DNA from 3 places in the Bradyrhizobium sp. AZCC 2230 genome. Region 3 is predicted to be linked to each of the others. Evidence: predicted binding sites of a transcription regulator. Region 3 holds the regulator's gene; each other region holds the start of a gene.
The links. The regulator LexA, encoded in region 3, represses DNA repair genes until DNA is damaged. The targets are predictions, from matches to a motif close to TGTTCNNNNTGTGTTCNG.
Positions count from the first base shown of each region.

Region 1: a site for LexA is predicted at 7,199-7,216, ahead of V1280_RS27160 (DNA recombination protein RmuC). Genes of this name have one in related genera too.
Region 2: a site for LexA is predicted at 6,129-6,146, ahead of recA (recombinase RecA). Genes of this name have one in related genera too.

Region 1 covers NZ_JAZHRS010000001.1:5,663,716-5,673,583, forward strand. The annotation lists gene V1280_RS27120 (DUF1036 domain-containing protein) at 1-802, shown strand, start outside; gene V1280_RS27125 (pyrimidine 5'-nucleotidase) at 1,021-1,716, shown strand; gene dapD (2,3,4,5-tetrahydropyridine-2,6-dicarboxylate N-succinyltransferase) at 1,907-2,752, shown strand; gene V1280_RS27135 (DUF805 domain-containing protein) at 2,899-3,543, shown strand; gene dapE (succinyl-diaminopimelate desuccinylase) at 3,540-4,718, shown strand; gene truA (tRNA pseudouridine(38-40) synthase TruA) at 4,879-5,616, opposite strand; gene fmt (methionyl-tRNA formyltransferase) at 5,616-6,539, opposite strand; gene def (peptide deformylase) at 6,552-7,076, opposite strand; gene V1280_RS27160 (DNA recombination protein RmuC) at 7,248-8,450, shown strand; gene V1280_RS27165 (GIY-YIG nuclease family protein) at 8,539-8,841, shown strand; gene V1280_RS27170 (AmpG family muropeptide MFS transporter) at 8,955-9,868, shown strand, end outside.
Region 2 covers NZ_JAZHRS010000001.1:2,690,693-2,700,560, reverse strand. The annotation lists gene V1280_RS13220 (hypothetical protein) at 711-878, opposite strand; gene V1280_RS13215 (hypothetical protein) at 1,089-1,268, shown strand; gene istB (IS21-like element helper ATPase IstB) at 1,993-2,736, opposite strand; gene istA (IS21 family transposase) at 2,748-4,286, opposite strand; gene V1280_RS13200 (hypothetical protein) at 4,647-4,811, opposite strand; gene V1280_RS13195 (hypothetical protein) at 4,926-5,126, opposite strand; gene recA (recombinase RecA) at 6,237-7,325, shown strand; gene V1280_RS13185 (hypothetical protein) at 7,615-8,415, shown strand; gene V1280_RS13180 (hypothetical protein) at 8,426-9,364, shown strand; gene gcvP (aminomethyl-transferring glycine dehydrogenase) at 9,576-9,868, opposite strand, start outside.
Region 3 covers NZ_JAZHRS010000001.1:1,581,749-1,591,616, forward strand. The annotation lists gene V1280_RS07635 (S41 family peptidase) at 1-89, opposite strand, end outside; gene V1280_RS07640 (alpha-hydroxy acid oxidase) at 379-1,506, shown strand; gene V1280_RS07645 (HAD family hydrolase) at 1,515-2,141, shown strand; gene V1280_RS07650 (hypothetical protein) at 2,301-2,483, shown strand; gene V1280_RS07655 (molybdopterin molybdotransferase MoeA) at 2,720-3,931, shown strand; gene lexA (transcriptional repressor LexA) at 4,108-4,809, shown strand; gene V1280_RS07665 (hypothetical protein) at 4,977-5,183, shown strand; gene V1280_RS07670 (hypothetical protein) at 5,379-5,813, shown strand; gene V1280_RS07675 (ComEC/Rec2 family competence protein) at 5,824-8,106, opposite strand; gene V1280_RS07680 (hypothetical protein) at 8,263-8,970, opposite strand; gene V1280_RS07685 (hypothetical protein) at 8,969-9,145, shown strand; gene V1280_RS07690 (hypothetical protein) at 9,176-9,439, shown strand; gene V1280_RS07695 (IS1595 family transposase) at 9,784-9,868, opposite strand, start outside.

The DNA of each region.
Region 1 (9,868 bases), 4.1 Mb from region 3:
CACGCTCTCTGCCGACCGCATCCTGCTCAATGCGCGGGCGCTCGGCGTCTACGGTGCGTCCCCAATCCCGCAGAACGGCAGCGACATGCTGTGCGTGGCTCAGGACAATTTCGTCATCGCGGCCGCGCGGCAGTGCCGCAGCGGCCAGACCCAGGCCGCCTTCACCCAGATCACGCCGACGCAGGGCGACGACGGCAATCTCGTCGCCTATCTCGCCGAGGATTCCGAATATGACGACGAGCAGGCCCGGCTCGCCGGCATCCAGCGGCTGCTGGTGATCGCGGGCTACGACATCGGCGCAATCGACGGCGTCGACGGACCGAAAACGCAGGCCGCACTCGCTGCGTTCCTGAAGAGCCGCGGGCTGTCCACCGACGTGGTTTCATCGCCGAATCTGTTCAAGACCATGGTCGATGCGGCGCAGGCGCCGTCCCCGAATGGTCTCACCTGGTGCAACGACACACCGCACAAGGTGATGGCGGCGGTCGCCACCGACGACGGCAAGTCGGTGACGAGCCGCGGCTGGTACCGCATCGATCCCAAAACCTGCCTGCATCCTGATGTCGCCGGCCAGCCCAAGCAGATCTTCAGCTTCGCGGAAGCCGTCGATGGCGACAACCGCGCCGTCAAGCTGAAGGACAAGCCGCTGAACTGGGGCGGCGACAAGCAGCTCTGCACGCGAGAGACCAAGTTCGAGACCAACGAGCAGACCGATTGCGGCGCGCGCGGATTTGCGCCGACGGGTTTTGGCGCGGTGGATATGAGCAGTGGCGGCAAGACGCTGCGCTTTGCAGTGCCGTGATGGGTGTTTGTTTGATTGGAGCGCTGGCGCCACAAACCCCGCTGTCGTCCCTGCGAAAGCAGGGACCCATAACCACAGGGAGCAGTTGTGGCGCGTGATGGCAGTTGCCGGTCTTCGCAAAACCACTCCCTGTGGTTGGGTCCCGGACCTGCGCTTCGCTTGTCCGGGACGACAGCGGAAAGTGGGCGGCGCTTGCGTGTAACAAATAGAGAGTTGTGATGAACCAATCCCGCACCTTTGCCCACGTCGATACCTGGGTGTTCGACCTCGACAACACGCTCTACCCGCATCACGTCAATCTGTGGCAGCAGGTCGATGCTAGAATCGGCGAGTTCGTGTGCAACTGGCTGCAGGTCGGCCCGGAGCAAGCGCGCAAGATCCAGAAGGACTATTACCAGCGCTTCGGCACCACCATGCGCGGCATGATGACCCTGCATGGCGTACGCGCCGACGACTATCTCGCCTACGTGCACAAGATCGACCATTCGCCGCTGGAGCCGAACCCGGCGCTCGGCGCGGCCATCGCAAAACTGCCGGGGCGAAAACTGATCCTGACCAACGGCTCGGTCGATCATGTCGATGCCGTGCTGGCGCGGCTTGGGCTCGGCTCGCATTTCGACGGCGTGTTCGACATCATCGCCGCCGAATTCGAACCCAAGCCGGCGGCGCAAACCTATCAGAAATTCCTGAAGCAACACGCGGTCGACCCGACCAAGGCCGCCATGTTCGAAGACCTCGCCCGCAACCTCACCGTCCCGCATGAGTTCGGCATGACCACCGTGCTGGTGGTGCCTGACGGGACGAGGGAAGTGGTGCGCGAGGACTGGGAACTCGAGGGCCGCGATGCGGCCCATGTCGACCACGTCACGGATGATTTGACGGGGTTTTTGGCGAGGCTATCCCACCCCGAGTAGCCGTCATACCCCGCGAAAGCGGGGTATCCAGTAATCGCCAGCGCCTCGATTCATCACGTCCGCCGCGGCGTACTGGATCACCCGCTTTCGCGGGTGATGACAGCAATGCCAAGCTTGACTCCACCTCCCCAAATCCCGAAAAAGCGACCCAATCCGTTACAAATCCTGGCCTGCCCGAGAGGAAATCCCGATGTCCCTGTCCGCCCTGGAATCCACCATCAACAGCGCCTTCGACGCGCGCGACGGCATCTCGACCTCGACCAAGGGCGAAGTACGCGAGGCCGTGAACCAGTCGCTGGAGATTCTGGACAAGGGCGAGGCGCGCGTTGCCGAGCGCGGGGCCGACGGCAAGTGGAAGGTCAATCAGTGGCTGAAGAAGGCCGTGCTGCTCTCCTTCCGCCTCAACGACATGGACGTCATTCCCGGCGGCCCGGGCCAGGCGAACTGGTGGGACAAGGTGCCCTCGAAGTTCGAGGGCTGGGGCCCGAACCGTTTTCGCGATGCCGGTTTTCGCGCGGTGCCCGGCGCCGTGGTGCGCCGCTCGGCCTTCATCGCCAAGAACGTCGTGCTGATGCCGTCCTTCGTCAATCTCGGCGCTTATGTCGATGAGAGCACCATGGTCGACACCTGGGCCACCGTCGGCTCCTGCGCGCAGATCGGCAAGCGCGTGCACATCTCCGGCGGCGCCGGCATCGGCGGCGTGCTCGAGCCGCTCCAGGCCGAGCCCGTCATCATCGAGGACGATTGCTTCATCGGCGCCCGCAGTGAGGTCGCCGAGGGCGTCATCGTGCGCAAGGGCGCGGTGCTGGCGATGGGCGTGTTCCTGGGCGCCTCGACCAAGATCGTCGACCGCGAGACCGGCGAGATCTTCATCGGCGAAGTGCCTGAATATTCGGTGGTGGTGCCCGGCGCGCTGCCCGGCAAGCCCATGAAGAACGGCCAGATCGGCCCGAGCACCGCCTGCGCGGTGATCGTCAAGCGCGTCGACGAGCGCACGCGCTCCAAGACCAGCATCAACGAGCTGCTGCGGGATTGATGTAAGGCGAATAGCGAATGGCAGGTGGCGAATAGGGTCTGTGCCCTACTCGCTATTCGCTACTCGCCATTCGCACCCATAATCGAACCCGCCCTCCCTCCATCGCGACCAATCCCCGGCGGCTCCTTCCGCCCGGAGCCTTTGCCATGGACTGGACCTGGTATCTGTTTCGCTTCGACGGCCGCATCAACCGCGCTCTGCTGTGGCAGGCGCTGCTGATCGTTGCCGTGCTGGTGGCGTTGCTTGGGCTGATCAGTCAGGTCATCCACCTCATCAGCGCCACGGGATCGCTGAAATTCTCCTTGAAGCTCGATTTCGACTTCGGCCTCGACGATCTGTTCAAGGCCGCTGATCCCAGGACCTACCGTTTGCAGGCATCCGGCGATCGCGCGATCCTGATTCTGAACGCCCTCGGCGCCCTGCTGTTCTTCTGGATCTACCTCGCGACGGCGATCAAGCGGCTGCACGATCGCGACAGAAGCGGCTGGTGGATCGTTCCCTTTTTCTTCGTCCCCAGACTGCTGTTTCATTTCTGGGACTGGCTTCCCGACGCCAACTGGTTTCTTCCGTTCGACTGGGCCATCCACGCGCTGTGGCTGTGGGGTATCGTCGAGATGTTCTTCCTGCGCGGCACGTCGGGCAGCAACCGGTTCGGTCCTGATCCGCTGGCCGACATCGCGGACAGCTCCGCGTCGCCCCCTGCGAAAAGCTGGGACCAGCAGAGCGAGATCGAATTTGTCCCGCCCAGCGCTAGCCCACCCGGCGGCATGCATGTTAAGCGGAGCGCATGACCGATGCTCTCTCCATTGCCCGCGACCTCATCCGCTGCCCCTCGGTAACCCCGGCCGACGCCGGTGCGCTCGGCGTGCTTGAAAAAGCTCTCAATGCGGCCGGCTTCACCTGCCACCGCGTGACCTTCAGCGAAGCCGGCACCGCAGATGTCGATAATCTCTATGCGCGGATCGGCAACGAGGGCCCCCACATCACCTTCGCCGGCCACACCGACGTGGTGCCGCCCGGCGACGAGAGCGCCTGGAGCGTCGGTGCTTTCTCGGGCGAGGTGAAGGACGGCTTCCTGCACGGCCGCGGCGCGGTCGACATGAAAGGCGGCATCGCCTGCTCGGTCGCCGCGGTGCTGGAGCATCTCGCTGCCAACGACGGCAAGCCGCGCGCGGACGGGCAAGAATCGGGCTCAGGCTCGATCTCGTTCCTGATCACCGGCGACGAGGAAGACGTCTCCATCAACGGCACGATCAAGCTGTTGCAGTGGGCCGCCGAACGCGGCGAGAAATTCGACCATTGCGTGCTCGGCGAGCCCTCCAATGTCGAGACGCTCGGCGACACCATCAAGGTCGGCCGCCGCGGCTCGCAATCGGGCACGCTCTATGTCGACGGCGTGCAGGGCCATGTCGCCTATCCGCATCGCGCCTCAAATCCGGTGCCGGATATTTCGCGACTGATCGTGGCGATCTCCGACGAGCCGCTCGATCACGGCAGCGCGCAGTTCCAGGCCTCCAACCTCGAATTCACCTCGGTCGATGTCGGCAACAAGGCCAACAACGTCATCCCGGGCGAGGCCCGCGCAAAGTTCAACATCCGCTACAACGACAACCATACGCAGGCGAGCCTGCGCGAGCTGGTCGAAACGCGCCTGACAAAGGCCTGCGGCAACCGGATCAAGGCCCGCATCGTCTGGGAGCCGTCGAACTCCAACGTGTTCGTGACCAAGCCCGGCCCGTTCACCGATCTCGCGGTGTCCGCGATCGAAGAGGTCACGGGCCGCAAGCCGGAGCTGTCGACGAGCGGTGGCACGTCGGATGCGCGCTTCATCTCGAGCTACTGCCCGGTGATCGAGTTCGGTCTGGTCGGCCAGACCATGCACCAGGTCAACGAGCGCGTGCCGGTGGGGGATTTGGAGAAACTGACGAAGGTCTATCGCGGGATTTTGACGCGGTATTTTGGGTAGGGTCTTCTCCCTCGCCCAACACTCGCTGTCGTCGCCCGGCTTGACCGGGCGATCCAGTACTCCGAGACCGTGCGTGATACGGAAGGGCCGCGGCGTACTGGATGCCCCGGTCAAGCCGGGGCATGACACCGATGATGGAGTGGGAGCGTTCGTCTCCCGCCTAATAATCCACCTTCACCAAATACAGCCCATCCGGCGGCGCTACGATGCCGCAGGCGGCACGGTTGCGAGCTTCCAGCGCTGCGGAGAGATCGTCTGCGGTCCAGCGGCCTTCGCCGACCCAGACCAGCGATCCCACCATCGAGCGCACCTGGCTGTGCAGGAACGAGCGCGCCGAGGTGAGAATCGTGATTTCGCGGCCGTCGCGCAGCACGTCGAGCTGATCGAGCGTCTTCTCCGGCGACTTGGCCTGGCACTCGGTGTCGCGAAAGGTCGTGAAATCATGCTTGCCGAGCAGGCGCTGTGCAGCAACATGCATCGCATCGGCATCGAGCCGGCGCGGCACGCGCCAGGCATGGCCGATGTCGAGCGCGAGATTGGCGCGGGTGTTGACGACGCGGTAGCGGTAGTGGCGCCTCACGGCCGAGAAGCGCGCCTCGAAGGTATCGGGCACAATGTCGGCCTCGAGGACCGCGATCGGATGCGGGCGCAAATGCGCATTCAAACCATCGCGAAAACGGCCCGGCGGAAATGGCTTCTCGATGTCGACATGCGCGACCTGGCCGCGCGCGTGCACGCCGGCATCGGTGCGGCCCGCGCCATGCACCCGCACATCCGCGCCGGTCATCGCCTTCACCGCCGCTTCCAGCGCGCCCTGCACCGAGGGCAGCGTGTCCTGAATCTGCCAGCCGAAGAACGGCGCGCCGTCATATTCGATGGTGAGCTTGTAGCGGGGCATCAGGAGAGCCGCATCGGCGGCTCGACCTTCACGCCGCGCAGGAAGTCGGTGGCCTGCATCCGGGCCTTGCCCTCGCGCTGCAGCTCGAGGATGCGGATCGCGCCTTCGCCGCAGGCAATGGTGAGCTGGCCATCGAGCACCTCGCCCGGCGCACCGGAGCCTTTGGCGAGCTCACAGCGCAGAACTTTTACGCGCGCATTCTCAAGCTCGGCCCAAGCGCCGGGAAACGGCGACAGGCCGTGGATGTGGCGCAGCACCGCGTGCGCGGGCTTACTCCAGTCGATCCGTGCCTCGGCCTTGTCGATCTTGGCGGCGTAGGTGACGCCCTCCTCGCTCTGCTTCTTGAGCTGGAGGCCACCGCGGTCGAGCGCGGCCACGGCGCGCACCATCAGATCGGCACCAAGCCGGGACAGGCGATCGTGCAGGTCGACAGCGGTCATGTTGTCGGTGATCGCGAGCCGCTCGGCCATGGCGACGTCGCCGGTGTCGAGGCCGACATCCATCTTCATCACCATGACGCCGCTCTCGGCATCGCCGGCCATGATCGCGCGGTTGATCGGTGCGGCGCCGCGCCAGCGCGGCAGCAGCGAGGCATGAAGGTTGTAGCAGCCGAGCTTTGGCGCATCGAGGATCGACTGCGGCAGGATCATGCCATAGGCAACGACGACGGCCGCATCGGCCTCAAAGGCGCTGAACTCGTCGAGCGCCGCCTCGGTTTTCAGCGTCTTCGGCGTCAGCACGGGCACGCCGAGTTTTCGCGCGGCTTCCTCGACCGGCGTTGGCTGCAGTTGCAGCCCGCGCCGCCCGCCGGGCTTCGGCGCGCGGGTGTAGACGGCCACGATCTCGTGGCCGTGCGCGACGAGCTCGAGCAGCGTCGGCACGGAGAAATCGGGCGTACCCATGAAGATCAGGCGGAGGGGCATCGACGGAGAACCTTACTCTGCGCGCTTCGCGGCTTTCTCGAACTTCTTGATCACGCGGTCGCGCTTGAGCTTTGAGAGATAGTCGACGAACAGCACGCCGTTGAGATGGTCGATCTCATGCTGGATGCAGGTGGCGTAGAGGCCTTCGGCGTCCTCCTCGTGCACCTTGCCGTCCAGATCGGTGAAGCGCACGCGCACCTTCGCAGGTCTTTCGACCTCCTCGTAATATTCGGGGATCGACAGGCAGCCTTCCTCGTAGACCGACAGGTCCTCGGAAGACGCGATGATCTCGGGATTGATGAAGACGCGCGGCTCCGGCTTGGTCTCGCCGTCCTGGTCGGGCTTGGCCAGGTCCATGGTGATCAGCCGCAGCGGCTGCGCGATCTGAATCGCCGCAAGCCCGATGCCGGGCGCGTCGTACATAGTCTCGAACATGTCGTCGGCAAGCTTGCGGATCTCCGGCGTGACCTTCTCGATCGGTTTGGAGACCAGACGCAGCTGCTTGTCGGGCAGGATGATGATTTCTCTGAGGGCCATGGCGGGCGATTTAAGCTGCGCGCGACAAGCGGTCAATGCGGCCGGGAACACGTTAACGGTCCGCTAACCATAAAACTTCGCTTTTCGTTAACCATAAAAATTAGGGATCGATTAACCATAAATGTTCGCTATTCGTTCGTGCGAACAGGCGAATCGGGTAGAAGGGCTGGCATGAACGAGATCATTTTCATGCTGGGTGACTGGCCGGTGCGCACCATCGACGCGCTGATCGGCTTCGGCGTCCTGGTCCTCATCCTGCTGATCGCCATTGCGGTCGTGATTGCGCGCTCAGGGCGGCGCGGCGCGGAACTCGCGATGGCGCACGCCATCCGCGCCGACGAGCTGGAGGAGCGGCTGAGCCAGGTCCTGCACGCCCAGAGCGAGGCCGCCGGCCGCGCCGACGCCATGACCCAGGCCCTCGCCGGCCGTCAGGCCGAGATGGCGCGGGCGGTCAACGAGCGGCTGGATTCGGTGACCCATCGGGTCGGCCAGTCCATGGAACACTCGACCCGCAACACCATGGAGAGCCTGCGCGCGCTGCACGAGCGGCTCGGCATCATCGACAACGCGCACAAGAATCTCACCGACCTCACCACGCAGGTGACGACCTTGCGCGACGTGCTCGCCAACAAGCAGTCGCGCGGCGCCTTTGGCCAGGCGCGGATGGAGGCGATCGTCCAGGACGGTCTGCCGAAGGGCGCTTACGAATTCCAGTTCACGCTCTCGACGGGAAAACGGCCCGACTGCGTCGTGTTCCTGCCCGACCAGCGCCCGCTCTGCATCGACGCGAAGTTTCCGCTGGAAGCGATGACCGCGCTGCACGATGCCCGGACCGATGAGGAGAAGCGCCTCGCCACGCAGCGGCTGCGCGGCGACGTGATGAAGCATGTCAGCGACATCGCGGAAAAATACCTCGTCACCGGCGAGACCCAGGAGATGGCGCTGATGTTCGTGCCGTCGGAATCGGTCTACGCCGAGATCCATGACGGTTTCGACGACGTGATCCAGAAGGCCTATCGCGCCAAGGTCGTGCTGGTGTCGCCGTCGCTGCTGATGCTCGCGATCCAGGTGATGCAGCAGATCATGAAGGACGTGCGCATGCGCGATGCCGCCGACCAGATCCAGACCGAAGTGATCAAGCTCGGCGACGATCTCGGCCGCCTGCGCGACCGCGTACTGAAATTGCAGAAGCACTTTGCCGACGCCAACGAGGACGTCCGCCAGATCCTGATTTCCGCCGACAAGATCGAAAAGCGCGCAGGCCGGATCGAGGAGCTCGATTTCAGCAAGACCGAAGCGCCGGCAGAGCGCCCGCGGCTGGTGGCAACGGGCGCGCCGGAGCTGTTTCCAAGGAAGCTCCAGGCGGGGGAGTGATTCCTTTCCCAGATCCGGTACGCTGCCGCCCCAATTTCACTGTCGTCGCCCGGCTTGACCGGGCGGCCCAGTATCCCAGAGGCGGCAGATGGGTGAACGCCACTACTACGTCTACATTCTCGCCAGCAAGATCGGCGGTACACTCTATATCGGTGTGACGAATGATCTTATCCGCCGGGTCGCGGACCACAAATTGAAGCTCATCGAAAGCTTCACGAAGGAATACGGTGTCGTGAAGCTCGTCTACTTCGAACAATTCGATGATCCCGAGAATGCGATCAAGCGGGAGAAGCGGCTGAAGAAGTGGAAGCGCGATTGGAAGATTGCGCTGATCGAGAAGGATAATCCGAACTGGAACGATCTCTATTCGGAGATCGCGGGTCCTCCATAACTACAGCCTCTGGAATACTGGGTCGCCCGGTCAAGCCGGGCGACGACACCTCCTTTGTGGCCGGCGGCGACGACACCTCCCTCGCCACCCCCAGAATCTGCTAACACCTCCCCATGACCGCACCCGACGCGACCTCCCCTGCCGCGACATCCACCCCCGCGACCTCCTGGCGCGACAGCCTGGCTGTCTACCTGCAGCCGCGCGTGCTGATCGTGCTGTTCCTCGGTTTCTCCTCGGGGCTGCCGCTGGCGCTGTCGGGCTCGACGCTGCTGGTGTGGATGCGCGAGGCCGGGGTCGATCTCAAGACTATCGGGCTGTTTGCGCTGGTCGGCACGCCCTACACGCTGAAATTCCTGTGGGCACCGCTGGTCGACGCGCTGCATGTGCCGCTGTTCACGCGCGCCTTCGGGCGGCGGCGCGGCTGGCTGCTGTTCTCGCAATTGCTGCTGATCGTCGCCATCCTGCTGCTGGCGATGACCGATCCCGGAAGGTCGCCATTCTATGTCGCGCTCGGTGCGCTGCTGGTGGCGACGACGTCGTCGACGCAGGACATCGTGGTCGACGCCTTTCGCGTCGAGAGCCTGCCGGAGAGCGAGCAGGCCGCCGGCATGGCGGCCTATGTCGCGGCCTACCGCATCGGCATGCTGGTCTCGACCGCGGGTGCTCTGTTCATCGTCTCCGGCTTCGAGAGCACCGGCATCACGCGTACCTCGGCCTGGATGTGGGGCTATGTGGTGATGGCGGCGATGGTGCTGATCGGGACGATCACGGCGCTGGCCGCGACCGAGCCCGAGCAATCGGTGCGGGCGGAAGCTGCGACGCACGAAGAGACCGCATTCACGCGCGTGCTGCACGCGGCGATTGGCGCCTTCTCGGAATTCCTGTCGCGCAAGGACGCGATCGCGGCGCTCGCCTTCGTCGTGCTGTTCAAGTTCACCGACGCGTTCTCGGGAACGATGACGGCGCCGTTCGTGATCGACCTCGGCTTCACCCGCAACGACTATGCGGCGATCGTGAAGGGCGTAGG
Region 2 (9,868 bases), 1.1 Mb from region 3:
GGATCCATGCGCGCGCAAGAAAAAACCCCGCCAGGGGAGAGCCGGGCGGGGGTAGAAGGTTATTGGAGGCTGAGGTGCTGGGCTGCAACACCATAGCCAGACGACCGTAGCCCGTTCAGCTTACGACAGCCTGACAGACCGGGACGGATCGGATCGCAAACCGAATCTCAAGTCGGATTCCACGAGTCTAATTCCGAGAGTCGGCGACGCGTCAGGTCGGCGAAAACAGAAAACCCCGCTCGGGGCAGAGCGGGGTCGACTGGGTATGGAGGCCCGGTGTTGGTCCACCGGGCAATGCGACGCTAGAGCATTCGGCTGACAGGTGCCTTACGCAAGCTTGTGCGAAGCTTGCGGTCGCATTTAGATCCGCTCTCACGTCCCAATTCAGACATCCCCCCGCACAACTTCAGACACATCCGTTGGCGACACTTTGCGGGCACGGCGAAGCCATGGGGGAAACGTGGCGCGCTGCTAGCGGGGTGGCATCATGGACAAGGTAGAGCGGTCATTCGCCGCCGCGACGGCGGCTGGCTTCGTGGTGGCGGTCATCGGCATCGTGCTGCTGGTGCTGATGTAACGGCAGCCTTGATGTAACAGCACCCTTATGTAACAGCACCCTTGGCGGCACGTGCCGCCAAAAGCTCTTGAAAACAACCCCATGCACAGTAGGCAACAGCCTGTTTTGGCTGGCGTTTCCTAGTGCACATTTCCTAGTGCACCTGGATCTCGTCCAGCGGCAGGCGGAGATCGGCAGCACGCTCCGCGCGGTCCTTCTTGCGGAACTCGGATTCCTGGCGCTCGAACTTCAGCATCTCCTCGAGCGCCGTCTCGAGCAGAGAATTGCGCCTGACTGCATCGGCTTGCGTGTTTTCCGTCATGATCCAATCCCCATTGTGCCGGCGCCGTTTCAAGTCGGCAGCCGCAGAAAAGTTCGGTGCTACAGGATTGCAGAATGATGACGGCGCGTCTTTGATGCGCGTCATCTTCGAAGGAGGAGCGTGGCCTCACATTTTGCGGAGGGCGGGGGCGCCGGTTGCCTTCATGCTATCGTGCCGCGTCGCACCGGAGATGGTGCAGCGGAGATGGTCATGGGCTTTTGGCTGTTCGTCATCGTCTCGATTGGATCGATCCCGCTCGCAGGCGCAATGGCGCGCGAGCGTAACAGGCCGTCCGGCAAATGGCTTTGGATCGCCGCCGCGGTCGGTCCCCTGGCGCCTCTGGCGTTGCTGATTCTGGGGAATGCGAATGGACCGGCCTCGGCCAATTGAGGCGGCCTATTTCTTCGGCCGAGCAACGCACCAATGCAGCGTCAGAAGAGCCGCGAAAGCTCCGAACAGGGAATCGCAAGGGCGATCGAGTATTTGCGAACCGCTTGGGCTGGGGCTTTTTCGTTTCCCAGAAGTAAAAACGCCGCCCGCTTAAATGATCGCGGGCGGCGGCGTTCCAGCCCCGAGAGGGATTAGCAAAATCCCGGATACTGATTAGTCCGAATGGATGACGAGAAGGTTCAACGGCACAACGCGACCAGGCTCAAATCAATGCTTGGCGGCGCTGCGTTGAACTGGGCACTGAAATCCCCCAGCCCACCAGATACGGGTAGGGGACGAGGCCGTTTCACACTGAGGCGGCCTTATCCGGCTCCTCCTAAGAGCTTGTCAAAGCCTACCAGGGCACCGAAGACGATCCCGGTGACGACGATAAAGGTGGCAAAATACCAGATGCGATTCATGCGGTGCGGATTCCGATGATCTCGCCCGGGTGTACCGATTTGATCTCGCCCAGGATTCCGAGATGATCTCGCCCACCATTCCGATTTGATGTCGCCCGGGGCGCGAGGCGTTCTGGCTGTCTGGTTTCTGGCATCGGCGAAGCCGCGTGGTCAATCTTGAATCGCGGCTCGAAGGACTTGTTTTTTGCTGCTCCTGCTGTGGGCATGTGGGCAACGCCCTTCGCGTTGTCCAAGCGCAGCGGCATGTCCACAGGGCCACGGGCTCAGGCCTTTCGGCCGGGCTTACGGGTTCGCCGCAGGCTCTCGCCATTGAGATCGATCCGGTGGGCGTTATGGACCAGGCGGTCGAGAACGGCGTCGGCGTAGGTGGGGTCGCCGATCAGCGCGTGCCATTGATCGACGGGAAGCTGGCTGGTGACGATGGTGGAGCGGTGGCCGTAGCGGTCCTCGAGGATCTCCAGGAGGTCGTGGCGGGCCGCGGCGTCGAGCGGCTCGAGGCCCCAGTCGTCGAGGATGAGGAGATCGACGCGGCCGAGCGCGCGCAGCAGGCGGGGGTGGCGGCCGTCACCGCGCGCCAAGGCCAGATCGCTGAACAGTCGCGGGACGCGCTGATAGAGCACGGAGCGATTGTCGCGGCAGGCCTTGTTGCCGAGCGCTGAGGCGAGCCAGCTTTTGCCGACGCCGGAGGGCCCGCAGATCAGCAGGTTGGCGTGGTCATCGATCCAGCGGCCTTCGACCAGCATCGTCAGCAGGCTGCGGTCGAGGCCGCGTGGAGTGCGGTAGTCGATGTCTTCGACGCAGGCCTCCTGGCGCAGCTTGGCGTATTGCAGCCGCTTCGACAGCCGCTTGTCGCGTCGCAATGACGCTTCGCGTTCGAGCAGGAGCGCGAGCCATTCGGCGTGGCCGAGGCTTGCGGCGTCGCCGCCGGCTTCGATGTCGGCGAAGGCCTTGGCCATGCCGTGAAGGCCGAGCGCGTGGAGCTGATCGAGGGTCGGATGGGTAAGCAAGATGAGATCTCCTAATTGTAGTAGCGCGGCCCGCGGATGTTGGGATGAAGGATCGGCGCGTCGTCCGCGGAGCGCTTGGGTGAAGGACGCCGATCGAGATTGTTGGCGAGGATCGATTTGACCGAGCCGTAGGTGCGCGCGCCGATATCGATCGCCCGCATGGCGGCGGCATCGAGCCGCTCGTGCCCGTAGGATCGGGCGAGCCGGATGATGCCGAGACAGGCGCGGAAGCCCTGTTCCGGATGCGCGCGCTCGTCGAGGATCAGGTCGCACAGCGCCGCGGTCGCCGGCCCGATCGAGGCTGCGTCCTTGCGGATGCGCTCGATGGTCCAGCCGGCGTAGCGCCGATGACTGGATGCCATGTGCTCCGGCACGGTCGTGTGCTTGTGGTTGCCGCTCATGCGCTGATGCGCGGCGATCCGCTCACCCTTGTGGAATATCTCGACGGTGCGGGCCGTGAAGCGCACCTCGACCTCGGCGCGGACGAAGCGATGCGGAACGCTGTAATAATGCGCCTCGATCTCGACGTGATAATCGATGCTGACCCGGCAGATCCGCCACTCAGCGAACACGTAAGGGCTCTCCGGCAAGGCCTGGAGTGCCGGCCGGTCGATCTCCTCCAGCAGCTTGCGGCGAGTGACGCCGAGCCGCCGGATCGGCCGCTCCTCGTTGAGCCGGGTCATTAACTCGGCGATCGCCGCGTTGACCTCGGCGAGGCTGTGGAAGATCCGGTGGCGCAGCCGTCCGAGCAGCCAGCGCTCGACCATGAGGACCGCCTGCTCGACCTTGGCCTTGTCCCGTGGCCGTCGCGGCCTCGCCGGCAGAATGGCGGTGCCGTAATGCGCCGCCATATCGGCGTAGCTGCGGTTGATCTGCGGATCGTAGAGGCAGGCCTTGATCACCGCGACCTTGGTGTTGTCCGGCACCAGCAGTGCCGGCACGCCGCCGATCGCCTCGAAGGCGCCGACGTGCCCGCTGATCCAGTCGGCGAGGCCCTGCGTCCAGGTCGCCTGCGCGTAGGTGAAGCTCGATGCGCCGAGCACTGCGACGAAGATCTGCGCGGTGCGCCGTTCGCCGGTGAACCGGTCGATCACCACCGGCACGCCGTCGCCGGCATAGTCGACGAACAGCTTGTCGCCGGCCGCATGCGACTGGCGCATCGTCACCGACAGCCGGCCTTCCCAGGCCCGGTAGAGCTCGCAGAACCGCGAATAGCGATACCCGCCGGGTTCGCCCGCGATGTACTCCTCCCACACAATCGACAGCGTCACGTGCTTGCGCTTGAGCTCGCGATGCACCGCCGCCCAGTCCGGCTCGGCCTGCCGCCGATGGCCCCGCCGGGTGCCCGGACCGGCTCCGGCGCTGGCGAACAGCCGGGCCTCCAGCACCGTGTCGGTGACGTCGTCTGGCAACGGCCAGGTCAGCCCCGCCGCCTCGAACCGGCGGATCGTCAACCGCACCGTCGAAGGCGCCGTCCCCAACCGCCGCGCAATCTCGCGGGTCGGCATCCCAGCCGACTTCAATCTGATCACTTCGCGCACGTGGCGCATCGCAAGCCTCTCCGTCGGCATCCAGGTCCCCCTTCGCAAAGCCGAAAGGCGGGACCGTATCGGAGCCAGAAGAGGCCTCGTCACCCCGGGCGACATCATCCCGGAATGGTGGGCGAGATCATCTCGGAATGGTGGGCGACATCAAATCGGAACGGTGGGCGAGATCATTCCGGAAAGGTGGGCGACATCGAGCGGAATCAGCAATGCGGGGATAACCCGCGCGCGTGCGGATGGTTCTCAGGGGCAAGCTCCCCGTCCAGTCTGGTGGTCTAGGCCGAAGATCAGGACGGGGAGCTGCGCGCCGGACCCCCGTCGCATGACAATGCTAGGAACGTGCCATGACAGTCCTGTGACTGCTGCTCAGTGCACGTTCATCCTATCCAGAGGAAGGCGAAGCTCAGCGGCGCGCTCGGCCTGATCCTTTTTGCGGAAGTCGCTTTCCCTACGCTCGAACTCAATCATTGCTGCCGTGGCGGCTTCCAACAACCGAGTGCGCCTGTCCGCTTGCTGCGTGCTTTCCGTCATCACCCAGACTCCCCAAAACTAACCGTACCCAGCAGAAAGGTTCGCGGAAGATTGCGAACTTATGACGGCAGCGTTCAAAGCAGGCCATCGCCTCAGTTGGGGAATTTATGGGTACTACTCTGGCGCCTGCAGCCCGGGCGACCTCAGCCACTCGCTCATGTGAGAGCCGGTTTCTGCCTGTCTGGCTTTGCGGAGGAGGGCTTCGCGCTCAGGGCCGGGCGAAAGCTGTTTGGCTTGCTCTCTTAATCGTTCGGCTTCTTGGGCAAGGCGTTCTTCCAGGGAAAGGGACTGTTTAAAACGACGACGTTTCGACATGACACAACCTCGTCCAACGGGTCCTAACCGCAGAGTTTGAGTTCTTGCGAAATGAATATGCAGACGACCGACCCACAGTTCCAAAGCGAACATTTCAAAACAGGCCACCGTGGTTTTGAAACCAGGCCACTGCGGTCGGAAACAGGCCAGCACCTGGAATTTGGCGCTGGCCTGTTTAACCCTCAGTGGCCTAAGTCGAATTTCCCAGTGGCCTGTTTTGGATTGGATGAACCTTGAGGAAGATCAAGGAATGCGGTCACAGAGAACATGCCGCGAACTAACGTATCCACTGGTGGAACATGCCTGTAGGGAAGGTGCCGAATTGACTCGTATTCGGAACTTATGAGGCGCACAATGTCCCCCATCACCGCCCGGCCCTCGGCTTTTATCGGTGACTGAGAACGCCCGGTTGCGCTCCCGCCCCACTCAAACAGGGAGCAGCGTCATGCAAGAGCACCGACGCCGTTTCAACCAAATCGATCCCCTCGACCAGCGCCTTTCGGAAGAGGCCGAACGTCTGCGGAAAGAAGCCAGAGGCACCCCGCCCGGGGTAGAGCGCGCCAGGCTTCTTCGCAGGGCCCAGCTTGCGGAGACCGCTTCGCACATAAGTGAGTGGCTTTCGTCGCCCGGATTGAGGCCGCCCGCCTAAGCAAGCCGAGGGTGGCGGTGTGGCCCATCTGATTTTCAAACTCGCCATCATTGGACTGTGCGTCTTTTCAGCAGTCCTGGCATCCATACTGTTCTTCAATTTGTGAAAGGCCGCCTCAGTCGGCGGCCTTGTCTTGCTCGATCTTCATTTCAACGGGGTTCTCGTCCCCATCATAGATTTGAGAGACGTTCATTGCGAACGTCTTGAACCACCGTACCCGTTGAGCAGCGGGCCATTCCTTCGGCGCGGCGTATTCCCGCGTCCAGCTCCAAATCCGTTGCCGGAGCAAACTGCTCTAGTGGCTCGATTTGATTTTCAGAGTGGCTCATTTAGGCCAGTGCCAAATTCCACAAAAGAACATATTGCGAACTTAGAACAAATAGTGTACGTTGTTTTTATCGACGACCCGCCGCCAATCGTTTGTCCCGCACCCGAATCCTCGCCATAAGGAGCACGACCCAATGTCCACCACTGCCCTGCGTATCGTCGAAGGATCCTCCATGGACAAGAGTAAAGCTCTGGCTGCCGCGCTCTCCCAGATCGAGCGCCAGTTCGGCAAGGGCTCGGTGATGAAGCTCGGCAAGAACGACCGCTCGATGGATGTCGAGGCGGTGTCGTCCGGGTCGCTCGGGCTGGATATCGCGCTCGGCATCGGCGGCCTGCCGAAGGGGCGTGTCGTCGAGATCTACGGGCCGGAATCCTCGGGAAAAACCACGCTGGCGCTGCACACGGTCGCGGAAGCGCAGAAGAAGGGCGGCATCTGCGCCTTCATCGACGCCGAGCACGCGCTCGATCCGGTCTATGCGCGCAAGCTCGGGGTCAATATCGACGAGCTGCTGATCTCCCAGCCCGACACCGGCGAGCAGGCGCTGGAAATCTGCGACACGCTGGTGCGCTCCGGTGCGGTGGACGTTCTGGTGGTCGATTCGGTTGCGGCGCTGGTGCCGAAGGCCGAGCTCGAGGGCGAGATGGGCGATGCGCTGCCGGGTCTTCAAGCGCGATTGATGAGCCAGGCGCTGCGCAAGCTCACGGCCTCGATCAACAAGTCCAACACCATGGTGATCTTCATCAACCAGATCCGCATGAAGATCGGTGTGATGTACGGCTCGCCGGAAACCACCACCGGCGGCAACGCGCTGAAATTCTATGCCTCCGTCCGCCTCGACATCCGCCGCATCGGCGCGATCAAGGAGCGCGACGAAGTGGTCGGCAACACCACCCGCGTCAAGGTGGTGAAGAACAAGCTGGCACCTCCCTTCAAGCAGGTCGAGTTCGACATCATGTACGGCGAGGGCGTCTCCAAGATGGGCGAGATCCTCGATCTCGGCGTCAAGGCCGGCATCGTCGAAAAATCCGGCGCCTGGTTCTCCTATGACAGCCAGCGCCTCGGCCAGGGCCGCGAGAACTCGAAAGCGTTCCTGAAGGCCAATCCCGACATCACCGCCAAGATCGAAACCTCGATCCGCCAGAACTCCGGCCTGATCGCCGAGCAGATTCTCGCCGGCGCCCCCGAGCGCGACGCCGACGGCGAGGAGCCGGCGGACGAGTAAGTCCTAACGCGAAGAACTTTCGCGAGGAGCGGGCGCTGAGGACGTTGAGTTGCCGACGTCGTCAGCGCCCGTTTCGTTTTGTGCTGCGTTGATCGGGTGGTGTGATGAAGCGTCTGATCTTGACCAGTTCGTCCGGCGCTGATCTTGCCAAATCGAAGTTGGCTGAGATCGTCGTTTTTTTCTTTTTCGTTTCACGTGGGATCCGCTGCCTTCACCCGAATATTTCGCAGCTTATTTCGGGGCGCGCTCAGGAACGCTCAGGACGGGCGATCACTGGTCGCATTGGGGCGTGGTATGGCCTCCCGCCTTCAAGGATCGCAGGAACCTGCCTTTTGCCGAGTTTTGCGAGCGCTATGACGAGATTGAACTTTGGTTTGACCCGAACCCCGAAGATCAATTGCAGTTGATTTGGCTGCTCGACTATCTCGCTTCATGCCCCCAGCTGCTGGAAAAGCTTCGATTGCGTTTGCTGGCGAGTGATTTTTTCGACGTGAGAATCGAAAGGCTCGGAAATTCCGCGTCATATATTCCTGTCGTGGACGTCACGGCCAATGAGCTTGCGACCGCCAAGATGGCTTGGCAGGCCTATTGCGCGCCGACACCCGAGGCTTGCGCTGATCTGGTCCACAAGGACCTTAGCGCGTTGCCGATGTTGAGGCCGGCTCTGCTCGATCTGTTGGAAGAGCTTCCGTCGCCTTTGACAGGACTTGGTGTAACTGAGTTGCGGTTTCTGGAACTCATTGCGCGAGGGTTCACGCTCACAAATGCGCTGTTTCACCTGCGCTCACTCCGAGGCACGCGGATATTCGGCGAAGTTGAGTCGGGAAGGTTGCTTCAAGGGTTAGCACATGGTCCGAAACCCGCGGTGGCGGGGCTGGACGATGAACTGCGGACAATCGACCTGGAGAATCATCGGGACCGGCACGTCGCTTTTCTGCGCAGCCGGTTGTCGCTGACCGAGTTCGGCAAGGCCGTTCTGGCCCATCAGGAAGATTTTAGCCGCTACAATCCGATCGACCGCTGGTGGGGCGGCACGCATCTGACCAGCGACCGACTGTGGCGCTACGGCGCTGTTCTGACGAAGCCTTGAGGTCGCCGGCATGACGCGGCTCATTGTCACGACAGACTCGGCCACCGCCGGCGCCATTCAACAGGCGGGCCTTGCTGATCGCGTGATTGCGATCGACCGCCGGCTGGTCTGGGGACCGTTGCCAACCGCTGCTGAGCGCGAGGCGTTCTTTGCACCACGCGCAACGCAGCCACATGGCGTTCATTGGCTCGACGATACGCCGCGCTGGCGGCTCGATGAATCGGGTGCGAAAGATCGCGGATTGATCGAATTGTTCGCGGAATGCGACTCGGTCGAACTGTGGATGGGGCCAGAGCCGAATGCGCAATTGCTTCTGCTCTGGTTGCTCGACTACTGCGGGAGTGGGAAATCGGCGGTTTCCAAGCTCGTCATGCGTCAGCTGGACCTCTCCGTTGGCGGCGTCGATGCCGAGCGACTTGCGACGCTCAACCCGCCGACCGTCAAGCTCACGCAAGATCACCTTGATCTGGCCGGCCGTGCGTGGCGCGCCTATCGCGCGCCGACGCCGCAAGACTGGTTTGATCTCCTCAAGGCAGATCTAAATCTGCTGCCGCAACTCGGTCAGTGTGTGCTGGGCGTGCTCGAAGAACTTCCGAATGTCACTACCGGTCTTGGAGCGATGGAAACGCGGATACTGGAGTTGATCGCACCAGGCGGCGTGCAACCCTTTGATGTCTTTCCGGGCGATCAGAAGCGCAATGAGCGGCGCATTTTTGGTTACTGGGAAGTCGGAGCGCTGCTCAATGGCCTCGCGCGCTGTCCAGTGCCGGCCCTATCCGGGCTGGAAGAAGCGCGTTCTCGCTCGACATGCACAACGATCCGCTCCGTCACGCACGGTACAAGCAGTCGCGTCTGTCGCTTACTCAACTCGGAAGGGCGGTGTTGGCAGGGGAAGAAGATTTCCTCCGTCACAACCCGATCCATCGCTGGTGGGGCAGCACGCTTCTGACCAACGAACGGCTGTGGCGATGGGATCGCGAAAGCCGATTGTTGGTTGCGCCGTAGCTACGCATTCAGTGCCGTAGGGTGGGCAAAGGCGCGTAAGCGCCGTGCCCACGATCTTTCAACGTGGCGAAAGGTGGTGGGCACGCTTCCGCCTTCGCTCTTCGAGCTACGGCGGACAAGTCGCTTTGCCCACCCTACGAGACCTCCGTCGCGTCCTACTCCGCGGCTTCCGCGTAATCGCTCACCGGCGGGCACGAGCACACCAGATTGCGGTCGCCATAGACGTTGTCGACGCGTCCCACGGGGCACCAATATTTGTCGGTGCGTGAGGAGCCCGCGGGGAAGCAGCCTTCAGAGCGGGTGTAAGCGCGCTTCCAGTCGTCATCGGCGATGTCGTGTACGGTGTGCGGGGCGTGGCGCAAGGGCGAGGCCTCGATCTTGAAGTGGCCGGCCTCGACTTCGGCGATTTCCTTGCGGATCGCGATCATGGCGTCACAGAAACGATCGA
Region 3 (9,868 bases):
GCCCACAGTCCGCCCTGCGGACCGGATACGAGGAGGGTCAGGCACACTCCGGTGAGCGCGCCGAGGGGGAACAGCAGGGTTTTCCGCATGGAATGGTGGCCTTTTCGCTTGGGACGGGACGCCTCGCAAATGGCGATCCAGCCCGGTTCTCACAATACCATTCAGGTTTCTTCAAGGCCGGGCCGCCACGCCCGCGGGTATACCGCAAAAATCCCTTCGCCCTGGCCTAAACTTTTGGCAACGTTCCGAAACCATCACCCGCCAGGCGGGAATCGATCGGCCGAGCCACGCTTCGCAGCTATGCTATTTTAGGATGGTTTTGGAGGGCCGGACGAGATACCCGATGACATAAGGCTTCAAATTCTCGGGAGGATAACAATGAACGAAGCACTCCGGCCGGAACGGAACGTCGAACTCGGCGCCAGCAACGAGCCGTTCCAGAACCTGCACGAATTCATCCGGAAGGCACGTTCCAACCTCAACCAGAACGCCTGGGACTACATCGTCGGCGCCGCCGAGACCGAGACCACGATGCGCCGCAACCGCATGGCCCTGGACGAGATCGCTTTCCGCCCGCGTGTGCTGCGCGACGTGCGCAAGGTCTCCGGCTCGGTTGAGCAGTTTGGCCGCAAGATGCGCCTGCCCGTGGTGCTCGCCCCCGTCGGTGCGCTGGAAATCTTCGACCCGCACGGCGCCGCCAGCGTTGCGCGCGCGGCCGGTACCTTCGGCGCGTCGCATATGTTGAGCTCGGTCTCCGAGCCCGGTCTGGAGAAGACTGCCGAGGCCGCCCCCGATGCGCTGCGCATGTACCAGCTCTATGTCCGCGGCGATGACGCGTTCGTCGCCGAAATCGTCAGCCGCGCCGAGAAGGCCAACTATGCCGCCTTCTGCCTGACCGTCGACACCGCCCATTACAGCCGTCGTGAGCGTGACATCGCCAAGCGCTACGTTCGCGAAAGCCGCCTGCGCGCCACTGGCGGCGACTACCAGAAGGGGCTGGAGTGGCGGACCGTGAAGATGGTCAAGGACAAGTTCAGGATACCGCTGATCCTCAAGGGCATCGCCACCGCCGAGGACGCACAGATCGCGGTCGATCACGGCGTCGAGTGGATCTACGTCTCCAATCACGGCGGCCGCCAGCTCGATCACGGCCGCGGCGCCATGCATGTGCTGCCCGAGATCGTCGACGCGGTGAAGGGCCGCGCCAAGATCATGGTGGATGGCGGCATCTGCCGCGGCACCGACATCGTCAAGGCGATCGCTGCGGGCGCCGACCTCGTCGGCATCGGCCGGCTGCAATGCTGGGCCCTGGCGGCTAACGGCGAGGCCGGCGTGACGCGGATGCTGGAACTGCTCGAGGACGAGGTGCTGCGCTGCCTCGGCCTCCTCGGCGCCACCTCGTTTGCCGAGGTCAACAAATCCTGCCTGCACCAGGCCACCGCAACCAATGCGCCGAGTGTGTTCAGCGCATTCCCGCTGTTCGACCATGAACCCTACCGATACTGAAGGATAGAATGACATCGCTCTCTCCCGGCAGCGCGGACGCGCTTCTGTTCGATCTCGGGCGCGTCGTGCTCGACATCGATTTCTCCAAGGCGATCGCCTGCTGGGCGGGACATGCAGGCCTCAAGCCCGAAGCCATCGTGACGCGCTATGAGCGTAACAGCGAGGCTTACCGGCTGCATGAGGTCGGCAAGATCAGCGACGAGGACTATTTCCAGTCGCTGCGCTCATCGCTCGGCATCGGCATTTCGGATGCGCAGTTCCTGGAGGGATGGAACGCGATCTTCGCAGGCGAGATGCCCGACATCGCGGAATTGCTGCCGCGCGCGGCGAAGCAGATGCCGCTCTATGCCTTCTCCAACACCAACCGCCCCCATGTCGACCATTTCTCGAAAGAGTATGCCGATCTGCTCGGCCATTTCCGCGAGCTGTATCTCTCCTCCAGCATCGGCCTGCGCAAACCGGATGCGGAAGCCTTCGACCACGTCGTCGCCGCGATGGGCGTGCCGGCCAACCGGATCGTGTTCTTCGATGACCTCGCCGAGAATATCCAGGGCGCCCGCGCCCGCGGGCTGACGGCGGTGCATGTCACTTCGCCCCGCGACGTCGGCAATGCACTGAAGGTGCTGGGGATCTGACCGCCTCCTCACCCCGCCGAATCGGCGAATTCCGGACCTATTTCATTCGGAACTGACGAACCAACGCACTTTGTGCATTTTTGTACAGAGTTCCGGGAACGGAATGCCCGCTTCCGGACTCTAGAGTCCGTTGGGTATTCTACGAACGGACGTATCATCGTGTTGGGCAAAACCTACCTTACCAAGCAGGCCTCCCTGCTGGTCAAATTCGCCACCACCACCTCAAATTCCGAGCTTTCAGCCAAGCTGATGAGCAAGGCCGCCGACCTGAAGGCCCAGGCCGATCCGATGCCCGACAGGGATCAGGGCCCCCAAGCGCCTGATGTCAGTCCGGCAAAGTAACCGGCGACCTAACTGGGCGCAGTTCTCGTCATCCCAGTACTTGCCATGGCGATCTCGTGCCGCTCCATCTCGCCTTCCGGATCATGCCGCGGCTGGCTTGACGCTCACACTCGATCGCCGCGCGGATGACGCAGGATAAATCATCCTGTGCGACCGCCGTTTTGCCTCTGCGCCTGCACTCGGCTAAAACTCTCGCCGCTGATTTGCCCGAACGGGCGTAGCTGGAGTTTTCACTCGTGGCCTTGATGCCGGTTTCTGACGCGCTCGCCGCGGTGCTTGCCGGCGCGGAGCCACTGCCTGAAGAGACGATCGCACTCGACGCGGCCTTCCATCGCGTGCTCGCGCGCGACGTCGCCGCGCGGCGGACGCAGCCTCCGCAGGCGATGTCGGCGATGGATGGCTATGCCGTCCGCGCGGCCGATGCGGCCAAGGTCGACGCGCAGCTCAACGTCATTGGCGAGGTCGCTGCAGGCCGGCCGTTTGCAGGAACCGTCGGCGCCGGCGAAGCCGTCCGGATCTTTACTGGTGGCGTCGTTCCCGACGGCGCCGATGCGGTCGTGATCCAGGAGGACACCGTCGCCGATGGCAAGCGCATCACGATCAGGGAGGCCGCCGTCGCCGGGCGGCACATCCGCCCGGCCGGCATCGACTTCTCTGAGGGTGACGTGCTCCTGCGCAAGGGCGCCCGGCTGACCGAACGCGACCTCGCGCTCGCCGCCGGCATGAACCACCCGCAGCTTGGCGTCCGCCGCCGTCCAAAGGTCGCGATTCTCGCCACCGGCGACGAGCTGGTGATGCCGGGCAGCACGCCCGGCCATGGCCAGATCGTCTATTCCAACGGCTACGCCCTGCATGCGCTCGCCCGCAGCGAGGGCGCTGACACCATCGACCTCGGGGTTGCCGCCGACACGCTTGCCGCCACCACCGCCGGCATCCGCCGCGCGCGCGAATCCGGCGCCGACATCCTGATCACGACCGGCGGTGCCTCGGTCGGCGACCACGATCTGGTGCAGCAGGCGCTTCGGGACGAAGGCACCTCGATGGCGTTCTGGAAGATCGCGATGCGGCCGGGCAAGCCGATGATGAACGGGCAGCTCGGCGCGATGCGCGTGATCGGCCTGCCCGGCAATCCCGTGTCATCCTACGTTTGCGGCTTCCTGTTCATGGTGCCGCTGATTCGCGCGCTGTCGGGCCGTTCCGTGGTTCACCACCGCCGCGAGCGCGCCGTGCTCGGCCGCGACGTCGGCGCCAATGACCAGCGCGAGGACTATCTGCGCGCGCGCCTCGATGTGCGTGATGACGGCACGCTGATCGCGCTTCCCGTCAATCACCAGGACTCCTCGCTGCTTACGAATCTCGCTGCGGCACAGGCACTTCTCGTGCGCGCACCGTTCGCGCCGAAGGCCGAAGCCGGCGCTGCTTGCGAGGTGCTGCGACTGCCCGTTTGAGCGCATCGTTCGCAACCGTTCCGCGAACTTTGCCGCGTTCACGGTAAATTAAGCAGTTGCGGAACATGTATCGAACATATAGTGTCCGTTCATGATTTGTTTCGAGCGTGTAGCGGCTTATTGCTGAATTCAGCGTCTCGGAATCGAACGACATCAACCGGGGGATTTTGGTCGAGATGTTAACGCGCAAACAATACGAGCTCCTGCGGTTCATCAGCGAGCGCCTGAAGGAAAGCGGTGTGCCGCCCTCCTTCGACGAGATGAAGGACGCGCTCGATCTGCGCTCGAAATCGGGCATCCATCGCCTGATCACTGCGCTCGAGGAGCGCGGCTTCATCCGCCGCCTGCCCAACCGCGCCCGCGCCATCGAGGTGATCAAGCTGCCTGAGCTGCAGGCCGCCGCCGGCAGCCGCCGCGGCTTCACGCCGAGCGTCATCGAGGGCAATCTCGGCAAGGTGCGCACGACCTCCAGCCCGCCCGCCGACGACGGCGAGCGTCCCGTCGCGGTGCCCGTCATGGGCCGGATCGCGGCCGGCACGCCGATCGAGGCGTTGCAGACCCGCAGCCACACCATCAGCGTCCCGCCCGACATGCTCGGCTCGGGCGAGCACTACGCGCTCGAAGTGCGCGGCGACTCCATGGTGGAAGCCGGCATTCTCGACGGCGACATGGCGCTGATCCAGCGCAACGAGAGCGCCGACACCGGGGACATCGTGGTCGCCCTGATCGACGACGAGGAAGCGACACTCAAGCGTTTCCGCCGCCGCGGCGCTTCGATCGCGCTCGAGCCGGCCAATGCGGCCTATGAAGTGCGCATCCTGCCGCCCAACCGGGTCAAGATTCAGGGCAAGCTGATCGGGCTCTACCGCAAGTACTGAGCGCTCGCGCGCCATCAACGATTGGAGCGGACGATTGTCCGCTCCGGCTGGATAGTCTTTCTGGTTTTGCACAGATTATCCGGCCCCCTCTCCAGCGCTACATCCTCGGCACGCCGCGACGAAGCACGCATCGCTTCGCAGGCCCTTGAGAGACCGAGGATATAACCATGCGCAAGATCATTTTGAGCACCGTCACGATGGCGCTGATCGCAATATCAGCGTCGCAGGCCTTCGCCGCACAGTCGCAGCACCACGCCCGCAAGGCACCGCAGGCGACGACGAGCGAACAATTCCGCAATGCCCGCAACGCCATCACGCAGCCATCACAACCGGCCTGGCAATATTCCGGCTGGTCGGCACCCGCAGGCCGCTAACGCAGCACGCTCGCCAAATGCACGGGAGCAGGCTTTGTTCCTCGTGCGTTTGAAAAAGATAATGTGATCGCGCTCTGCGGATGCGAGCCGCAGATTTGCCCACAAACAAGCATAAGATCGCGGGCTTCCACTCTGATAGGGGCCTGCGCCTCCGAGACAGAGGCGTGGGTCGCTATCCTGATTGAGGAGCACCCGATGTGTGACTACAGCCTGCATGCCGTCGCGACGCGTCCCGCAGAAGTCGGCGAGACGATCGTCACGACAACGTTCCGCGGCACCTCGACGCGCGGCTTCGCCTCCGAAGCCGACATGTCGGTCGCGGTCTGTCTGCTTCCGGGAACGGAGCTCGCCTTCGCCGACAACGTCCGCTACGACAATCGCTGGATCTGGACCCGCACCGTCAACTCGCGCGTCGGCAAGTTCGGCAAGGTCGATCCGCACATTCCCGATCGCCATCACGACGCGATCGAATTCCCCGACGGCAAGTACGTGCTGGTAACGCAGCTCGTCGAAGGCCAGCGCGCAACCGTGCTGCAACTGCCCGTGACCCAGCCGCTCGGCGAGCGCGAGCACACGCCACAGATCACCGCCGACAGGCCGCCGACCATCACCCGCCTGCCGATCGGCTGAGCTGTCGATCTCAATCCTCGGCCTGAAGATCGGCCTCCGACGGTGTTGCGTCCCGGACGCGCGGAGCTGCCGACCGCGGCATGAGGGTCTGTTCGAAATCTCCCTCGCCGGCCGCCGCCGGCGACCAGGGGCGGTTTGCGCCCCTCGCCTTCACCGCGTCAATCGCAAAACCGTCGCCGCGCTGCGTCAGCGCCAGCGCGCCCTGGCGCGCGAGACGCGGGCGATCGACCACCATCGCACCACAATCCGACGGCGCGGGCCTTGCCGTCACGACCAGTGCCGCGCGGCTGCAATCGTCGGCCAGCGCATCGATGCGCAGTGCCTGCGCGATCATCCGGCCGTCGGCGAGTGGCGTCACGCAGCCGGTCTCGTCGCACGACACGCCGTCACTGAGCGAGGCGCTGGTGGCATCGCGCGGGTCGGCGTCCGCAGCTAACCACTCCTTGAGCAGGAAATTGTCCTTGTTGGTCCGCATCAGATGCAGCTGCCCATCCCTGCCCCGCACCGCGACGTTCTGCCCATCGCCGGCGATGAGGATGTCGGGTTGCCGCACCGACAGGCCCCAGACGGTCGCCGCCACGAGCACGAACGCGCCCGACCAGCGCAGCGGCGTGCGCAGCAGGCCCATCAGGATCAGGCCGACGCTCGCAGCGATGAGTGGCGCCATACCAAATGCCGGGAGACGGCCGACTGCGCCAGGCAGTGCCGCCACCCAGCGTGTGACCGCGATCATCCAGTCGATGCCGATTCCCATCAGCCACCAGAACACACCATCGAGCCCGAATGGCGCTGCGAGCAATCCCAGCAGTCCGGCCGGCATCACCAGCGCCGACACCACCGGCATCGCGCCGAGATTGGCGAGCACGCCGTAGGGCGTCACGCGGTGGAAATGGAAGGCGGCATAGGGCGTGGTCGCAAGCCCCGCGATCATCGAGGCCATGAACAGCATCGCGATCTCGCGGCCGCCCCACAGCGCGATGCGCGCGGTCGTCGAATGATCGGGCGAGGCAAACAGGTTCGGCATGCCGATCTGCACCAGCGCGACGAGCCCGAGCGTCGCGGCGAATGACATCTGGAAGCTCGGATGCACCAGCGCCTCCGGCGCGACCGCGAGCACGATGAGCGCCGCCACCGCCAGCGTGCGGAACGTGATCGCGCGGCGATCGACCATGACAGCGATCAGCACCACGGCGGTCATGAAGAACGATCGTTGGGTCGCAACCTCCGCGCCCGAGAGCAGCAGATAGAACGCGGACGCGACCAGCGCCGCGGCGGCCGACCATTTCTTGATGGCGAAGCCGACCGCCAGCCCGGGGATCAGCGCCAGCAGCGCGCGAACCGCGAAGAAGACCACGCCGGCGACGACGGCCATGTGGTAGCCGGAGATCGACAGAACGTGGCCGAGGCCGGAGATGAACATCGCGTCGTTGACGGGCGTGGTGATCGCATCGCGGCGGCCGGTCAAAAGCGCAGTCGCGATCGCGCGGTTGTCGCCGTCGAGCGTGGCGCGGATGCGCGCGTCGATCGCGTCGCGCAGACCCTGCATGACCGCCGCATAGCGCAGCCTGATGCCGCCGGTCTCGGGCGGCGCGGCCACGGTGATTGCACCCATCGCGAAGCCGGACGCGCCGATGCCCTGGAAGAACATGTCGCGGGAAAAATCGTAGCTGCCCGGCCGCAATGGCGCGAGCGGCGGCATCAGCCGCGCCTTCAACTGCACGAAGCTGCCGACATCGGGCGCCGTCCCCTTGTGAACCGAGAGGCGAACGCGCTCCAGCTTCACGTCGCTGCGCTGTGCGTCCATCGCGGTGACGCGCAACACGAAACGGTCGGTGCGTTCGCGGATGTCGCGGGTCTCGACGAAGCCCGACAGCGACACCGAATAAAGCGGCTTTGCGAGCACAGTGTGCGCGATGCGCGCCGTCTTCCAAGTCGCCACGGCAAAGCCGGCCGCGACCGCCGCGATCATGATCGCCGGCGCAAACCACCGGCTTCGCCGCAACAACACCGCGCCGAGCACCAGCGCCGCCGCCGTCGTGGCAACGACCCACAGCACCGGCTCATGATCGGCGGCGAAGTAGAGTGCGATGCCGCAGCTGTAGGCGATGGGCACCCAGGGAAACAGTCGCCCGGCACCTGCTTCGGCCTTGGCCCATTCGCGAAGCCGCCCGACGATCGCGGGCCAAACGCCAAAGCCCGCCGGCGCAAAGCCGCCGGCCGACGCGGTCCCGCCCGTCGGCCAAGTGCCGGCGATACCCTGCGAGACACGCTGCGGCCGGCCAAGCTCCGCCATCCTCTGCACTCTGCGATACGCGACAGGCTCGGAGGCTACCGGAACGTGCAGCCTGCAGAAAGGGGATTATATACTTGACACCACAGGATACTAATCCTAGAAATCACCCTGCGGACGGTGCTTCGGCGCTGCCCGCTGGCGCGCCCGCAATCGAAATCACCCCTGCGATGATTCGGGCGGGGGTTGATTGTCTTCGGCGGCTTTCAGAGGTCCGAGCGTCAGATGAATTGGTGCTGGAGGTTTATCGGGCAATGAGGGTGAAATCTCCCGATTTGCGAGCTTGATTGTTCCGCCGCTTCGGCTTGCGATCCGCCATAACGCGAGATCGAACCCGTATGAGGCAAAGCGGTCGATATCATCGGCAATTTGCCTCAATTCATGCAGTTCAAGGGAAATGAAGTTGTGAACCCCCGGGTTCTTTTTTGAAGCTTTACGTAGTTGGAGAGCAGAGACCAATTGAAGCGCATTGTAGGTCGCCCCGTGAGGCTCGGAGTGCATTAGGATGTTTCGATTTTCTGCACATATTCCGTATCCGGAAACGAACCAATCAAGTCTGTCGGAAAGGTCCGTACCACCGACTTGGGAGATGTACAGATGCTTAAGAAGGTCCATTCTCTCAGCGTTACTTAGTCGCTCGAATAGATAAGAGCCTGCTTCGGCGCCTGTCATTTGGTCGCCCATGAAAACGTCAAGTAACAGGCGCAACTCACTTTCCAAGCGGTTATAATTGGCAGCGGTAACGCCCAAGGCGTGCATGTGGTCGGCAAGACCTGGGTTATACATTCGCGTCCATGACCAAGGTTCTTGTTCGATGCCAAATGCCTTGGCTAAGGCGGTAATCGAAGATGGAATTTTATCTGTCATGAGCAAACAACCCGATCAATACAGCGAAAAAGAAGCCCAAGAGCGCTTCGAGGCTGCGCTACGTAGCGCGCTCAAGACGCCTCATGAGCCGTTGAAGGACAAGCCGAAGGTGAAGCCAAAGAAGAGCAACCATACCGCGAAAGCTCGTAAAGAGTCGCGCGAGGCGAATAAATAGGCTAAATTGCCCTCCGGGGGAGGGCAAGACGTGGCTTATCGGTGGTATTTTGCTTTTGAGACCGCTTGGCGGTGGGGTTCGTTTATTGCGGCGCACGCAATTGTGGCTTGCGTTTTGATCGGCGCCATCGAGATAGTTCAATATATTCTTTTGCAGCTCGGAGACCCTAAATTATTCGATACTATACCTCTTAGGTTCATCTTCGACGGCATGGACTTGGCTATTTTGGTCGCTTTTGTTGTGCTTGGAACGTTAGAGGCTATATCCGTCTTTAAGGAGCGGAAAGATGACTAGCGCGATGTATCTGACACCTCGACACCTTAAGCGCCTTTTCCTTGTTTACGGCTTGTTCATGCTCGCCGGCGGGCTGCTTGCCCTATTGGGCGTGACAGCATGGGAAAGGCCGCAGTTCTTCATCAGTTTCTTGGGCGGAGCTGCATGTGGAGTCGCGTCGAGGTACCTTCAACGGTCGGGTGCTCTGGGTGTGATTTTCAATCGAACCAAAGAGCTGCTGTACAGCTTGCATATGTTGCGCGCTTAGAGCTCGCTAGTTCTTTGCATGTCGTGGCTTTCGAGGAATCTTTTTAGATCGCTCTTTCCAGCGCAGGAAGCGCCGGGCCTGCCGCTTAAAATCTCGCTTAGTGAGCTTGTCGATACGTCAGACGCTTGCCGGCCGCGCCCTTGACGGCAAGGTCTGCACGTTCTCCGTCCTCGATGCCGAGC